2 regions of the Flavobacterium sp. TN-1 genome follow, and region 2 is predicted to be linked to the other one. Evidence: riboswitches for the same ligand, from Rfam matches in the RefSeq annotation. Region 2 holds a riboswitch; the other holds the start of a gene.
The links. Region 2 has a riboswitch for cobalamin ahead of ACUXZJ_RS15230 (TonB-dependent receptor plug domain-containing protein). Riboswitches for the same ligand answer to the same signal wherever they lie in the genome.
Positions count from the first base shown of each region.

Region 1: linked by a shared signal. The riboswitch ahead of ACUXZJ_RS11750 (TonB-dependent receptor domain-containing protein) and the one ahead of ACUXZJ_RS15230 (TonB-dependent receptor plug domain-containing protein) in region 2 are both predicted to bind cobalamin.

Region 1 is NZ_CM128253.1:2,625,691-2,633,905, reverse strand. It holds gene ACUXZJ_RS11770 (sirohydrochlorin chelatase) at 1-464, opposite strand, end outside; gene cobA (uroporphyrinogen-III C-methyltransferase) at 454-1,242, opposite strand; gene ACUXZJ_RS11760 (SDR family oxidoreductase) at 1,246-2,070, opposite strand; gene ACUXZJ_RS11755 (HoxN/HupN/NixA family nickel/cobalt transporter) at 2,080-2,877, opposite strand; gene ACUXZJ_RS11750 (TonB-dependent receptor domain-containing protein) at 2,891-5,512, opposite strand; cobalamin riboswitch at 5,626-5,825, opposite strand; gene cbiB (adenosylcobinamide-phosphate synthase CbiB) at 5,857-6,825, opposite strand; gene ACUXZJ_RS11740 (pyridoxal phosphate-dependent aminotransferase) at 6,810-7,832, opposite strand; gene ACUXZJ_RS11735 (cobyric acid synthase) at 7,829-8,215, opposite strand, start outside.
Region 2 is NZ_CM128253.1:3,379,321-3,387,535, forward strand. It holds gene ACUXZJ_RS15225 (S41 family peptidase) at 1-243, shown strand, start outside; gene ACUXZJ_RS15230 (TonB-dependent receptor plug domain-containing protein) at 383-2,293, opposite strand; cobalamin riboswitch at 2,363-2,642, opposite strand; gene ACUXZJ_RS15235 (DUF2490 domain-containing protein) at 3,114-3,875, opposite strand; gene cobC (alpha-ribazole phosphatase) at 4,059-4,589, opposite strand; gene ACUXZJ_RS15245 (adenosylcobinamide-GDP ribazoletransferase) at 4,574-5,374, opposite strand; gene cobT (nicotinate-nucleotide--dimethylbenzimidazole phosphoribosyltransferase) at 5,411-6,418, opposite strand; gene ACUXZJ_RS15255 (Dph6-related ATP pyrophosphatase) at 6,430-7,074, opposite strand; gene ACUXZJ_RS15260 (bifunctional adenosylcobinamide kinase/adenosylcobinamide-phosphate guanylyltransferase) at 7,118-7,624, opposite strand; gene ACUXZJ_RS15265 (mechanosensitive ion channel domain-containing protein) at 7,738-8,215, shown strand, end outside.

The sequences.
Region 1 (8,215 bases), 750 kb from region 2:
ATTTTGGCAATATCTGAATTAGCATCAGGATCAGCAGTACCCCTTCCTACCACTAATAGACAGGTTTCTTTTCGTTCTATAGTTGTTAGTTTAGCTTCAACTGTTTCTATTAATTTTTTAGAAAGTTGAAGTATTGAAGGGGTTATTCCAAAATGTTTTCCTAATCTAATTTTTAGATCGGGATACTGACTTTGAAGTGTATTCATTTCATAAGGAATATCATTTTTAGCATGACTTCCTGCAAAAAGAATAGCAGGAATAGCTATTATTTCGCGGACTCCGTTAGTGTATAAACGTTCTACTGCTGCGGCATAAATAGGATGCGCAAATTCTAAAAAACCATAATCAACTTCATAATTTGGATAACGCAATTTCAAAAGACGTACTAATTCTTTAAATCCACTAACTCCTTCTGGGTCTCTACTTCCGTGTCCACAAATTAGGATTCCTTTTTTAGCATTCATTTTCTTCTACTATTTTAATGGGATTATGATCTATAGGAAAAGCGTATTTTCCTACTATAAAAACTACAGGCATTGGAACTGTTTTTATTTCTAATTTTTTTTCCATTTCGTCTAGAGTTCCTGTAAAAATGGTTTCTTCTTTTTGGGATACTTTAGAAATGGCGGAAATATATAAAATTTCGTTTGGGGTAATTCTTTTAAAAGTAGTAATTACTTCTTTTAAATTTTTATATCCCATATACATGATGAGTGTAGTTCCTGTTTTGAGCATATTGGCTAACGCTTCTAACTGTTCAAAGTCGTATGTAGCAGTATGTCCTGTACAAAACAATACGGAATTGGTTTTGTTTCGTTCTGTAAGTGGAATATGTTGAGAGTTGGCTGCTGCAATTCCTGCTGTAACTCCGGGGATAATTTCAAAAGGAATTTTTTTTTGGGTTAAAAATCGAATTTCTTCTGCTACTCTTCCGTAAATAAAGGAATCGCCTGATTTTAAACGAACAATTTTTTTATCTTCTTTTGCATATTGAAGAAAATATTCATGAATTGTATCTTGACGTTTCATGGCATCTTCTATATCTCCATACTTTCTGCCTACATATATTTTTTGTGCACTGGGAGAAGCTAAATCTAGAATTTCTGGTGATATTAAATTATCATATAAAACAACATCGGCATTTTGAATTCTTTTAACTGCTTTGACAGTAAGAAGGTCAGGATCTCCTGGTCCAGCACCTACAATGGTTATAGTAGTTTGTTTTTTGTATTCTGAATCCATATTCTATTCTTGATTTAACAGATCCAACGGATTGGGATATTTAAATTGATACCCCAATTTAATTTTTAATTTGTCTGAATTTATAATTTTATATGCTATTTTTTGGGTAATTGCAAATGTTGGTTTTTCTAATCCTATTTTCTCTGCGGCTAATTCATAATATTCTTTTCGTTTAGGATGTAGATCTGCACTAGCATTGAATACATCGTTCCAAATTTCTTTATTTATAATAGTTTCAATAATATTAATACAATCGTCTTGATGAATTACATTTATAGGTGCTTCTCCATTTTCAACCTCTTTTTTACCAGCCAGAAAACGTCCTGGCATTCGATCATAACCTATTAATCCTGAAAAACGGATGATGGTGGTTTTAAACTTAATTTGATCTAAAAGCATTTTTTCTACTGCTAATAAAGCCTTTCCACTTTCTTTTTCGGGTGTTCCTGTCTCCTTTTCTGTTACTATCTTATTGGTATTAGGATAAACCGAAGTAGAACTAATGAAAAGTATTTTTTGTATTTTGCTTTTGAGAATTTCAGGTATTAATTTTTCAAATTGTTTTGTATGATATGTAATAATATCTGCTCTTCTTTTGGGTGGAAAATTAATTATCAGAATATCTGAATCTAAAAAATCTGCTATGTCTTTTGCTTCAATGTGAGTATCAGTTATAGAAACGAAATAAGGTAAAATACCTTTTTCTTTCAATAAAGGAATTTTTTCAAGAGTGGTAGTAGATCCCTTTACCAAAAAACCTTTTTTTATAAGGTTTTCTGCTAAAGGTAATCCTAACCAACCGCAACCTAATAGACTTATTTTTTGCATTTTTTGTTTTTACTTTATTTGCTTTTTTGAACGAAGATACAAATCAAAATATAAAATAAGAATGATTCCTAAAAATCCTAAGCCTATTAAATTATTTTCTAAATCGCTTAATTCCATATTTGGTTTAAAAACAGTTGCTATTTTATAAATAGGAATGATAAAGCACATTATTGTAATCAATATATTTAGTTTAAAACGATGTTTTTGAATTTTGGTACGATCAAATGTTTTTAATAATTTACTTAATAAATAGGAATCAATTGTTCCTGTAAAAATAAGTCCTATAGAAAAAACAATTCCTCCTATGACTGAAAATAACCAGTGATTGGTACCTGAAATAGCTAAGCCAAAAGCAGCTATTTGGGAAGAGGTATCAAATATAAATCCAAAAATAATTCCTGTTATAAATACTGTAATGGGACTTACTTTTTTATCTAAAAATTTAGGTATTAAATATTTTTTAAGACCCAAAGAATTGTTTTTTCGAGAATATATTAAAGAATTTATATTTCCTATTCCTATTATTAATAATAAAAACATGGGCAACCAATTAAGAACCCAATCAACCCAAATAGGAACTTGAAAATTATTTTTTAAATAACTTAAAATTAAAGCTATTAATGTTACCATTATACCATGACCTAAAGTAAATAGGGTTCCGACCCATCTAGACCATGTATTTTTATTTTCGTGTAAACGATAGGTGTAATTGTCTATTACGGTAATATGATCTGGATCTAAACCATGTCGTAAACCTAAAATAAATAGGATTAGTAATGCAGATAAATTATTATTTAATAGTTCCATAATGGGCTAAAATTTAAAAGAAATAAGAAATACTTCCTTTTAGGAAAAAAGGTGTTCCAGGGGTGTTATGAAAATCTATGATTGGCTCTATTTCATTTTTTAATTGTGATTGATCATAAAATTGGGCTTCATCCCATTTTGTATTAAATATATTTTCGGTAGAAAGACTAATTTCGTATCGTGGTCTGGTATATCTAATAACTACATCTGCTATAGTATAAGGTTTAGAATATACTGAGCCATCTTCAATAGCAGGACGTTCTCCCATAAAACGGTAACGTAAACTAGCGTTGATCCCATTTTCTAGTTTTAAGGTTAATCCTCCTGTTGAGTTCCATCTAGTATATAAAGGAATTAGATTTTTTTCTTTTGGAGCTTCTCTTAAAAAGCTATAGGCATAATTTAGGTTTGTATCTGCCCATAAAAAATCTGTAAATTGAATTTTTAAAGAGGCATCTATTCCATATTTTCTACTTGATCCTAAATTTTCAAAACTTCCATCATCTGAAATAAATTTAAATTCTGAGCCACTATCTGTCCACCAAGCTGTAAAATTAAAAATAGACTTTTTATACAATTTCATTATAAAACCTAAATCAACACTTTCTGATTGTGGAACAGGATTCGTGGCAGTAGGATCTTTACTAACGGCTGTATGCGCATAGTTAGAATGAAAACCTATACCCCATTTTGCATATACTGAAAAATTAGAAGTTGGAGTAAAATGAATTTGTGCTTTAGGGTTAAAACGATAAACAGTCTTTTTGCCCGAATTGTTATCCTCTATTTTATTTTTTAAATAAAAATTGAAAAGTTCATTTCTAAAACCCAATTTAAGTGACCATTTAGGTGCAAATTGCCAATCTTCATCTAAATATAAACTATAATTTGTAATAGCTACGTCATCATTTGCGGCTTTGCTTAAAAATGCTCTTCGTAGAACATAATCTCTTCCTAATCCTAATATATCCGTTCGGGTGACGAATCCAACTTCTGATGATAATTTTGTTGAACTTATATTATCGAGTCTATTATATGTACTTTTTAATCCAAATAAGTCCCTTTTTTCCCATTGTAATATTTCATCTCCGTTGATAGGGTCATTCATAAAAAAAGTAAAGTTTGAAAACAAATCAAAAATATTTTTGGAATAATAAAACTGATTTTTCCATGATTGATTTTCCTTTAGTTTAGTATCTAAAATAACGTTTGTATTGAGTCTTGATGCTATTCCTCCTTCTGAATCATCTATAGCACCGTATCTAGATAAAGTACCTTTTTCTATAGCTCGTAATGGCAATTGTCCAGAAGCATTCCAAGTACTTGAAAAATAAGATCCTGATAGTATAAGTGTTGTTTTTGGGGTAAGTTGTGCGTTGTATCTTCCAAAAAAATTAAAACGTTTGAATTTTAATTTACTTTCAAAAAAACCATCGGTATAATTATACTCTGAGGCAAAATAAGCGTTGTCATTCCATTTAGAAACTAAGTGTTTTTGATCTAAAATTTGAAGCATCGTTAAAACCCTTTGTGTATTAAACAAGCCCGATTCTAGTTTTACTATATTATTTTCTAAACGGTATTTAGAATTAAATTGAGCAGCTCCTGCCACTGAAAAATCTCCAAGAGAGGCCTCATAAGGTCCTTTAAAAAAATTAACAGTACCAATGGTTTCTGGAATCATAAAGTGCATATCCGCATACCCTTGTCCATGTGCATGAGAAGGCATATTAGCGGGTATACCATCCATTTGAATAGAAAAGTCTGTTCCGTGATCGTTATCAATTCCTCTTACAAAAATTTGTTCCGCTTTTCCTCCACCTGCATGTTGTGCAATAAATAGCCCTGGAACGGCTCTAAGTAAATCTTGTGCTGATTTTATAGGTTGTAATTGTAAACTGATTTGATCTATTTTATTTTCTTGTTTTTTGATTGATGAAGCAGAAATAACCAATTCTTCCAAGTTCATTACATTGTGTAACAAGGAAATATTTAGTGATTTTTGTTCGTCTTTTTTGAAATTTATTTTTGTAGTAAATACATTATAACCTATGTGAGAAACGATAATTGTTTTTATTCCTTCTGAAGCGGATTGCAACTTATATACTCCATTTTCTTGTGATATAGTACTTTCGCCAGATTCTTTTATTCTTATTGTGGCTCCTTCTATTTTAGTTTGGTTTGTTACGTCTATAATAAAACCGTTAATACTACTTTGTCCTTGTGTTTTTTGAAATAAAAATAGGAAAAGTAAAAAACAACTTAAATTAAACAATTTAGTTATGAAATTGCTTTTATTTTTTTGAGGTTTAAAATCATCTTTTGTACTATTTGAAGAAAAAAGTAACTGCTCTTTTATTAATGTATCTTTTAGAATATGAGTCGTTACAATATTATTTGAAGTTTCAATATTGACTTCTTTATACCAAGTATTTTCAGGTTGGATATTTACAATGGGGCCTTTTTTACAAAATCCTTGACATTTCGTTCGAATGGTATGAATTTCATCATTTAGTTCGTATTGTGTCAGGTTTTTTCGAAGCGTTTTAATATTTTCTTCTGCTCCATTATCAGTACAACAAGTACCATTACATAAATAAATGATTTTTTTAATCTTTGATAGATCCTTTGACATGTTTGATTTTTTTTTCGTTAATAATCCCGTTAACTGATTATTAGCGACTTTAGAAAAAGGACGTGTGAAAGATGGGAAGCATTACATTCACCCGTCAGCCTTTACTCCGAAAGCCGCGAATCAATACAAAGGCAGGTCTTCTGACTTGTTTTAATTATAACGCCTTCCCATTTTACTTTTTAGATAAAAACAGTGGCATTTTGTTATAATCTTTTTAAAAACTTACAGCAGCGGGTACTGTTCCAGATTTACACTGGATTCCCTTTTAATTCATTTCCAAAATGGAAACAAAACCATTGCGGGCACGAAAGTACAAAAAACTAATAGAGTTTGTTAAAAAAACACTAGTTATAGTGGAAATTATCAAAAATAACCCAAAATACTATTTTTATTATCAATATTAGAGCAATTGTCGTTAGAGTAACTAAATGATTTATAAAACATACTTTTTTGAATTCATTATGCTTAATAACACGAGGATTGGTTCCTATAAATGGTTTTTCTACGATCTTTCCGTGGTATTTATTAGGTCCACCGAAACGACAATTCATAATTCCTGCTAAAGCTGATTCTGGATAGCCTGAATTAGGACTTGCATGTTGAGTTCCAAATTTTAATATAAAAGGAAATAAACTAAGTTTTCCACTAATTAAAATCATTAAAAAAGCAGTTATTCGAGCAGGGATATAATTAGCTACATCATCTAATCGAGCAGCAAATTTTCCAAAATAATAATATTTATCATTCTTATAACCAATCATAGAATCTAAAGTATTTATCATTTTATAAACCATCATAAATGGTAATCCTCCAATAGCATAATAAAAAAGAGGAGCGATTACACCGTCACTCAAATTTTCAGATAATGTTTCAAAAACAGCTATTCGTATTTGATTTTCAGAAAGTGTAGACGTATCTCTTCCTACAATCCATGATAAACGTTTTCTTCCTGCTTCTAATCCTTTTTCTTCTAATGTATCAAATACTTCTCTTCCTTCTTGTAATAGGCTTTTATTAGCTAAACCGTAAAATATAAAAAGACTGGTAAAAAGGATATAAAGGTTAAAATTAATATTTAATAAAATACTTGATAAAAAATAAAAAAATAAAAAAACAGAACTGCATAATGCTAGAGTAAGAAAGAGCCCTTTTATAAATCTACCATTTCCTTTATTTAAAAAGTTTTCACCAAAATAGATTGTGTTTCCAAAAAAACGAATAGGATGTGGTAAGCTTCTTGGATCTCCCAATAATAAATCTAAAAAATAACCTATAAGTAATGGTATTGAAAAAATAATTAAAGAATTGTCCATTGTTGAATAGCATCAATTAAAAGTTTATTTTCTAAAGGTTTTTGTGTTGCCACTCGAAAATATTGTGATGAAAGTCCTCGGAAATTGCTAGCATCTCGAATGAGCAACTGATGTTTTTTTAAAAGGTATTCTTTTAGTTCTGGAGCTGTCTTTTTATTTGTTTTGCACAAGAAAAAATTAGTGTTTGTTGAGTAAACGTCTATATTTTGAATTTCTTGTAAAGCATTAATAAATTGAGTTGTATCTGCTAGTATTTTTTCTATTGGTAATACAATGTTAGCAGCATTTTTAACGATATATTTTCCTGCTTCAATTGCCATAGTATTTACGGACCAAGGCATTTTAACGGTTTCAATTGCTTGAATGTTTTGTTTTTGACTAATGATATAGCCTAATCGTAAACCTGGAATAGAATAGGTTTTGGTTAATGATTTTACAATGAATAAATTAGAAAAATTATTTATTTCGTTAACTATTGAAATATCAACCAATGTAAAATCTACATAAGCTTCATCAATTATAAATAATGTATTAGGATTATTTTTTAAGAGAAAATGAAGGTCTTTTTTATGAAAAACCAATCCTGTTGGATTATTAGGATTTCCTAAAAAAACAGCTTCTGTAGAAAAAAGACTTGTTTTATTTAGATCTGACCATTTAAGGAAATTTAATGAAATATCATGTACTTGACAAGCGTCATTATATTCTGAAAATGAGGGTATAATAATTGTGGCTGACTTCTTTTGTAAAAAGTGTGCTATTAAGTAAAATGCTTCTGTAGCACCATTGGTTACTAATATTTGATTGGGTTTTAGTTGGTGCCAACTAGCTAATTCTTTTTGCAATGATTCAGCATTTGCTTCGGGATAATGAGCTATTTTATCCCAATACTGAGAAAGATGTTCTTTCAAACCTTTAGGAAATCCTTCATAAAAAACGTTTGAACTAAAATTTGCTTTAATGCTTCCGTTATATAAATAACCGTCATCTCCATGTCCTAAAATCATGCTTCTGTTTCTTTAAGAACTTTATAAATATACTGAATGTCTATATGCTCTCGTAAGTGTTGGGCTAATAAATCATATTGTTCTTCTTTAAAAGTCTTATAATCAAATATCCCTGTTATCACTTTTTTATCAGTTTGTAAAAGTAAATCTTTGATAACAATTTCATTATCCAATATTCCATGAATATAAGTTCCCCAACATTTATCAGATAAATAATAACCATCGCCTGTTTTGTCATCAAAAGTATTTAGAATATACTCTTTGTTTTCTATTGTAGAAACGCCCATGTGTATTTCATAACCTCTGCATATTTTTTGGTATTTTTTAAAATAAAATTGTACTTGACGTGTTATTTTTTTTTCTGTAAGAATCGTTTTAACAGG
Region 2 (8,215 bases):
GTTAATAAAGTGGGTTTTGGAGATTATGAAGCGGGTATTACGCCTGACACGACTAATATATTAATGGAAGATATAAGTAATCTAGGTATTTTAGGGAACAGCTCTGAACCTTATTTAGCTAAGGCAATGAGCTTAATTAAATCTGGTAATCGAATTGGTATTCAAAAACCTCAATTTAAAATTGGCAATGAAATTATTGATCTTTCTAAACGTGATTTAAAATATGAAATGTATATAGATTAAACGACACTCTGTAACTGGAAAATTATTTTTTATCCAAAAATAAGGAGAAATCACAAAATAGCGATAATGTGATTTCTCCTATTTATTGAAGTAACGAACTTATGAATATTATTATTTTTTAAGCTATAATTCGTTTTAATTAAAACTGAAAATTCATTCCGATTTTAAAGTTTCTTCCTCTTGTATTATATCCCATGGTTTCTATAAATTCTTCATTTAATAAATTTTGAACGGATCCAAAAACACTCAAATGGTTTGTTAATTTTACTTTCAAATTCGTATGAAATAATTTATAAGCTGAAACGGATACATCTGTTGCTTTAAAAGTGAAAGAATTGTAATATGATAGGTTTCTAAAATCTATAAACTGAAATTGAGCATCCCATGCAATAGATTTAGTCAATTCAACCGATAAACTAGCATTTACTCTATGTTTTGCAACGGCTTTTGCTATAGCCTGATCATTTTCTACAAAAGTATAATTACCAGTTAAGGTTATTTTTTCTAGAGGTTTGATCATTATATTGGATTCAATCCCTTTTGATTTATTTATTCCTTCTGTATTTTCATATTGCCATCCTGTATTTGAGGTCTTCTTTTTAAAAGCAATTGAATTATTTTCTTCTCTATAAAATCCAACTGCTGAAATTTTTAATTTTTGATTTAAAAAACTTTTTTCAAAACCAGTTTCAATAGTAGTATTTTCTTGTGGTGTTAAATCTTTATTGCCATACTCAGAATATACTTGATATAATGTTGGTGCTACTACTGCTCCTCCTATTGATCCATATAATTTTAAATTGATTTTTTCAAAATTAAAACTTGGATTAATATTAAAGATGACATAGTCTTTATAAACGCTGTGTTTTAAATAACGAGCTCCCGCATTTACATTTAATCCAAACTTAGTGTTTAATACTGCTGTAATATAAGGATCTAACATGGTGTATTTAGCGTCTTGATTATAAATATTAACATAAGGGGTAGCTTGAAGCATATCAAAATATTGAAATTGAACCCCTGTGATAAAAGCTAAAGAGTTTCCTATATTGTATTTATTAAAAACGTCAACATTAATATTTCGTGATTTAGAAAAGGATTCTGTATAATTATTTAATGAGGCTCCTGATAGTCTTTTTTGTTCATAAAAGCCAAAAGAAGAATTTATTTTCAACTCTCCTTTTTTATACTTCATTGAAGGAGAAAAGCCTCCTCTAAACTGTTCTCCTATTAAAGTATTTACTTCATTATCTACAAAGGCTCCTGTATCGTAAGCAAATCTTAAGCGATCATAGTTAGCAAAAAAATCTAATTTAATTCCTTTGTTTATTGCTACTCCTAATTGTTGATTAAGATTAACTCTTGAAAACTTATCTTTTTCAAAATCATCTCCTTTTGCTTCACTAATACCTGTTATTTCAGCACTATTTAGAGAGGTTAAAAAAGAGATTTTTCCCTTTGTTCCGTTCAATGAAAAACCTTGATTGTATTCTTCTGGTTTATACTTTTTGGTGGTTGTTAAATTTTGAGTTCCTATATTAAAGTAGGCTGTTCCTATGACTCCTTTGTCAGTTGCTTTTTTTAATGTAATATTAATAACTGCTGTGGCTGCATTAGCACCATATAATACGGAGGAAGCTCCTTTGAGTACTTCTATACTTTCAACTTGTTCTACGGGTAATAATCGTAAATCATACGTAGTTGAAATACTCGATGCGTCTACTACAGGATTACCGTCTATTAGAATTAATACTTGTTTTGTACTTCCTCCTCTAACAAACAAATCTAAATTCTTTCCTACTCCGCTCTGACTTCCTACAACTTCAAATCCAGCTAACTGGCTTAATACGGTAGCAACACTTTGCCCTTTTCTTTGCTCTAAATCTTTTGTTGTGATTTTTTCAATCGTTCTACCTGTTTTTGTTTTGTTTTGCTGAAATTTAGTTTCTGATACGACTACTTCTTCTATTTTTTTTGATTCTTGATCTTGTGCAAAAGCACTACCATACATACACGTTAAAACGCTTGCTAATAAAATGTTTTTTTTCATTTTAATTCTTTAAATGCGGAAAAAAAGACAGAATTTACCCATACCCAAACTTTTTTTCCCGAAAGTTTGTTAATAAAATAAATTTAGGCAGGTCTCCTGGCTTGCGTCTTGTAATTAGCCTTCCCGTTTTAAATTTCAAACAGTGGTTGTAGATCATTACAAGCTGAATAGCTTACAGTTGCGGGTACAGCTCAGGTTTTGATATTCGATTTTTTATTTTAGATATTGATTTTCAGGAATACGATTCCGTTATCATTAATCTTCAAATAATTTATCTATAATCTCACTCTGATTCCCTTTTAAGCTGACTTTTAACAAAAGTCGAGCACCATAAATTCACAGGCAAAGTTAGCACATCTTTTAAAAAAAATAAAAAAAATAAAAAAAAACAGATTCCTTTATTAAAAATTATTCAATAAAAGAACCCTAAAATCCATATATTTCAAAGTTTAGAATATAATTTAGTTTTATTTCATCTCCAATTATTATTATACCATTTAAACTTTGAAATTTCCTTATAATATTTTTTTTTAACCTTGAGACTGTCCAAAAAATTCGCAATCTTTTCATTTCGATCAAAGGGAGAGTTCGAGTTGTTTTTAAAATAAAAAAAACGTATCGAGAACTTTATTTTTTAATCCAGTATATTTTAGGTTTAAATGGTATTACCTCTTTATCTATAATAGTTTTCTAATACCTAACCTATATTGAGCAAAATTTGAATAAAAAATGCCCCAAATAGTGTCTAACTTTTTGGGGCATGTTCAATGTTGTAGCTTTTTTTATTTAAAACAAAGGTCTTTTTACGAAGCTTTTAAAATTATTTTTTCTTTGACCAATCTAAGTTCGTTACATAAGAAATCCTTAGCGTGGGATTATTTTCTTGTATGGTGTTAGGTACATTCCATAAATTTTGGTGAATGTAACTTATTTGAATTTGATGTTGAGGGTTTAAATTATATCCTAAACCTGCAATTACTCTATTTTGTTGTACAAATGTTTTGGCTGCTTTTACTCCTATATTCATAAATATCTCATCTCCTAAAAAAGCAAACAATTGAGTTTTATCTTCTTTTTTAGTTAAAGTGTAATTTACCAAATACATGTATCGTAAACGATTTCTATAATCTCTATTAGTTATGACAAAATCTCCTGCTTCATTTTTAGTAGCTACTCCTACCCAACGACTCTCATCGCGTAGACGATGGGTAAATTTAAAATCATTTTTAGCACAGCTATAAACACCTTGTATCCATACGTTATCCTCTGGTGTTACGACTCTATTTAAAGGGACATCTCCATAAACAAAAAATTCATGGTGTGTATAACCTATGCTACCACTGATTTGTTTGGTAAACTGGTAATCTACAGATGGGCGTATAAAATATTGTTGTTTTTGGTCAAATCCGTTGGCGAATATTAAAGATCCTTCTAGTGTTAAGGAAAGTTTTTTTCCTATCGTGTTTTTTCCTAAATAATGCAACCAAATATCATTATTATGATTTATTACTTGACCAAATACGTTATTACACAAAGAAAATAACACGAACAAAAATAGTGGTGTTTTAATACTTTTTTTCATATTTTTTTGTTTAAGGGAGCGCAAAGGTACAATAAAAAACAAAAAAATAAATATTTTTCACATGTATTTATAAAAACACTTGCTGTTTTGAAAAAAAACCACCTTGTTTTCAGTTCCTCACAAACAAATTATTATCAATTAGTTAGTTATAAAATATTATTTTAAAAAAGATAGGTTCTCTTTTTATTTAATTGAAACCTTTTTTACTTCTCCAAAATCTACTTTATAATTAAACGCATCTTTTAGGGGTTGTTTTTCTAGGTAACATATTAAACTTCTTATAACACCTGCATGAGTAAAAATAACTAATGGTTTCTCTAACGCCATTTTTTGTATTATTTCCCAAAATTCAACTACTCTTTCGTATAAAACTTGAAAAGACTCTCCCATTGGAACTGAAATATTTACAAAATCTTCCATCCAAGGATTTAATTCTTCCTCTGGTATTGCATTCCATTTTTGTAATTCCCATTTTCCAAAATTCATTTCCTTTAATCGGTTGTCTACCGTTATTTCTTGTTTTGAGAAACAATATTCAGCCAATTCTAAGCAACGTGTCAAAGGGCTACTATATACGAATGCTTTTTCTGGTAATTTTTTTTTTATCTCTTGAAATTGTTCTAAAAAATTAGGTGCTAAGTTTACATTGCTCTGTCCATAACAAACTCCTTTGGGACAAATGGTTTCGGTATGGCGTACTAAATAAATTTGCATAGTGTCAGAAAAGATAAAAGGGTTACTACTTCGCTAATCTGTTCTAAAGCTCCTAAACAATCGCCTGTGTATCCTCCAATCCATTTGGTAAAATACCGTCCCATATACAAACGTGTGAGGAGTAAAATGGGTAATACTACCAAATAAAATGGATTGTAAATATAAGCCATACAAGCCAATGGTGCTAATCCAAAGAAAAGTACTCCTATTATTTCATATTTACTAAAACCTTTGGCTATAGGTTTACTTTTACTTAATTCGTCTTCTCTTACATACGGTAACGTAAAGGAAAGTGAAATGGCATTTGCTCTGCTTATACTATGGTAGGTAATAAATAAAAAGCTTGCATAAGCATATTGGTTCCAAGAAGTATTAGGGATTCTGTTCATTATTTCAAAAAGGAGTAAAAACTTGATTAGCAGTAGAAGTACAACTCCTATAGCGCCATAAGCTCCTATAGCACTGTCTTTCATAATTTTTAATATTTTTTCTTTTGTCCAGCCTCCTCCAAACCCATCGCAAACGTCCGCAAATCCATCTTCGTGAAAGGCTCCTGTAATCAGCACGCCTGCTACCATGGAAAAAATAATGGCTATTAATAATGAAAAAAGATAATGAGCTCCTAAAAATACTAAATAAGATAGACTTCCTACTAACCAACCTACTAACGGAAAATAACGTGTTGCTTTATTTAAATAACTAGGATCATGATGAATATGTTTTGGACAGGGAATACGTGTATAGAACATTAATGCTGTAAAAAAGATGTCTCGCTGTTTTTTCATTTTTTTTATAAACCTTAGGGTATAAAACTAGCCTCTTTAAAGGCTTTCACTAACGCCTGCTTCTTCAAAACTTGCCATTTGATTTAAAAAATTAACGGCTCCTTGTATGATTGGAAAAGCAAGGGCTATTCCTGTACCTTCTCCTAATCGTAATCCTAAATCTAGCAATGGTTTTCCATTTAAATAGTGCAACAAGTTTTTATGTGCTTTTTCTTGTGAACAATGACAGAATATGGCGTTTTTTATAATTTTTGGTTCATAAGTATACGCTACTAAAAAGGCTACTGAACTAATAAATCCGTCTACTAGAATTAACATATTGTTTTCAAAGGCTTGAAGCATTCCTCCTGCCATTTGATAAATTTCAAATCCACCAAAATGGGCTAATTTTTCATCTATCATGGAGGATCCTTTGTAATTTTGTAAAGCTGTTTTTAAAATAATTGTTTTTCTATCTAATGCTTCATTAACTACTCCTGTCCCACTCCCTACACAATCTTGAATTGGAATTTCTGTTAAAATACTCATTAATACAGCGGAAGTGGCTGTGTTTCCAATACCCATTTCTCCAAAGCCAACGCAATTAGATCCTTTTGTGTGTATTTCTTGTACAATCTGTCTTCCTTTTTGTAAACATTCTTTAAATTGCTCTGCTGACATGGCAGCTTGCTCTAAAAATGATTGAGTTCCTTTTGCTACTTTTTGATGTATTATGGGTAATGAATTATCAAAATCAAAATTTACTCCTGCATCAATTACTTCTAATGTTAATCCATTTTGTTTTGAAAACACATTAATTGCTGCCCCACCGTTTACAAAATTCAAAACCATTTGAGGGGTTACTTCAGCTGGATAAGCACTTACGCCTTCTCTTGCTATACCATGATCTGCTGCAAAGACTAAAATATGTGGATTTCGTATTTCAGGTGTAAGTGTATTAAAAACTTGTCCTATCTGCAAAGCTATACTTTCTAATTGGCCTAAAGCTCCTAAAGGTTTGGTTTTAAAATCAATCTTATGTTGTAATTTTTCTGTTAAACTCATCACTTCTTATGTTATTTTTCCCAAACTAAAAAACAATAGTCTTGGTAAATTTCTTTTTTATAATTAGGTAATACAATAGGATTATCAAATAACGGGCAGTTAATTACTACTGTGTGAAACTCTCCATTTTCACCACATGGATCTATATTTAATTGAATTAATTTTTGAATGATTTCCTTTGTTAAAATTTTTCCTAAAAATTCTACTCCCATAGTAGTATTACAGGAAACAATCATACAAACAATATTTTGTTCTATCATTTGTTTTACTAATTCTAAACGATCTTGTTGCCAGAGAGGTAAAATGGCATTTAATTTGGCTTCTTGGCATACTTTTTCTTCCCATTCTTTATGAGGTGCTAAATCAATATCTCCAAAAATAACATTTTCTACTTTATATTCTTCTTTTAATTGATGAAGTGTTTTTATGTATTTTTTTTCATAATCGCTCCAAGTGGTTGGTATTCCTATGAATGGTATTTTTAACTGATTGGCTTGTTGTTCTAAAATAAGTTGTGTTAATCCGTGCGAACGGGATACTTTTCCGTTTTCATTCATCATGTTTAAAAGCACTGTCGGTTGATATCCTGATTTTATGGCTTTTATTGTTGCGTAACAACTGTCTTTACCTCCACTCCAAGAAAGAATTGCTTTCATTATTTTGTATGATTTTTATACTCTTGTTTCTGAATGATAAATATTACTTAATTTCTACAGGAATTCCTGAAATCATCAAAATTACTTTATCTGCTTTTCGAGCTAAATATTGATTCATCCAACCTTGTAATTCGGTAAATTTTCTTCCTATTTCGGTCTGAGCATGAACTCCCATACCAATTTCATTTGTAATAATAATAATATTTGTATCTTCTTGAAGTAATATTTTTTCAATTTCTGATTTTGCTAATTCTAGTGATTTTTCAATATCATTTTGGGTATCTACAAAAAAATTAGTCAACCACAAGGTTACGCAGTCAATCATAGTCACTTTTTTAGAAAAGTTAAAATTGCTTATATATTTTTCTTCTTCAACATTCGTCCATCGTTGGTCACGATCTTTTTGATGTCTATCTATTCTTTTTTGAAAATCACCGTCCCATTTGCGAGCAGTAGCCATATACACGGGATTAGACGACAACTCTAACGCTAAGTCTTGGGCATACGCACTTTTACCTGAACGTTCGCCACCTGTTATAAGATACAACATACACTCTGTTTTTTGGCTGTAAAGATATTTAAAACTTTATCTTTGCTTATAAAATACTAAAAAAACATTATAACTTACTTTTTTTACTAAAGTTCGTGATTTAATATATAATTATGGGTACTTATAAAATTCAAATTTTAGAAACAATAGCCGCTCTAGTCATATACATATTTCTTTTTTTCTTTACTAAAAACATAATTAACAATACGTTAAAAAAGACCTACATTGAAAGAACAAGGAGAAAGATATCTATTAAGGTATTACATCTTCTAATAACTATTGTTTTTTTTGTTTTAATTTCTGGAATTTGGGGGCTGGAACAAAATGAAATAGCCCTCTTTGCTAGTAGTATTCTAACAGCTTTGGGAGTTGCTTTTTTTGCTCAATGGTCTTTATTGTCTAACATAACATCAAGTTTAATACTTTTTTTTAATCATCCTCTTAAATTAGGTGATACCATAAGAATACTTGATAAAGACTTTCCTTTAGAAGGTGAAATTATTGAGCTTACCTATTTTTTTGTTTATTTAAAAACTGCTGATGGGCAAACTATTACAATTCCTAATTCTTTAATTTTACAAAAATCGGTTT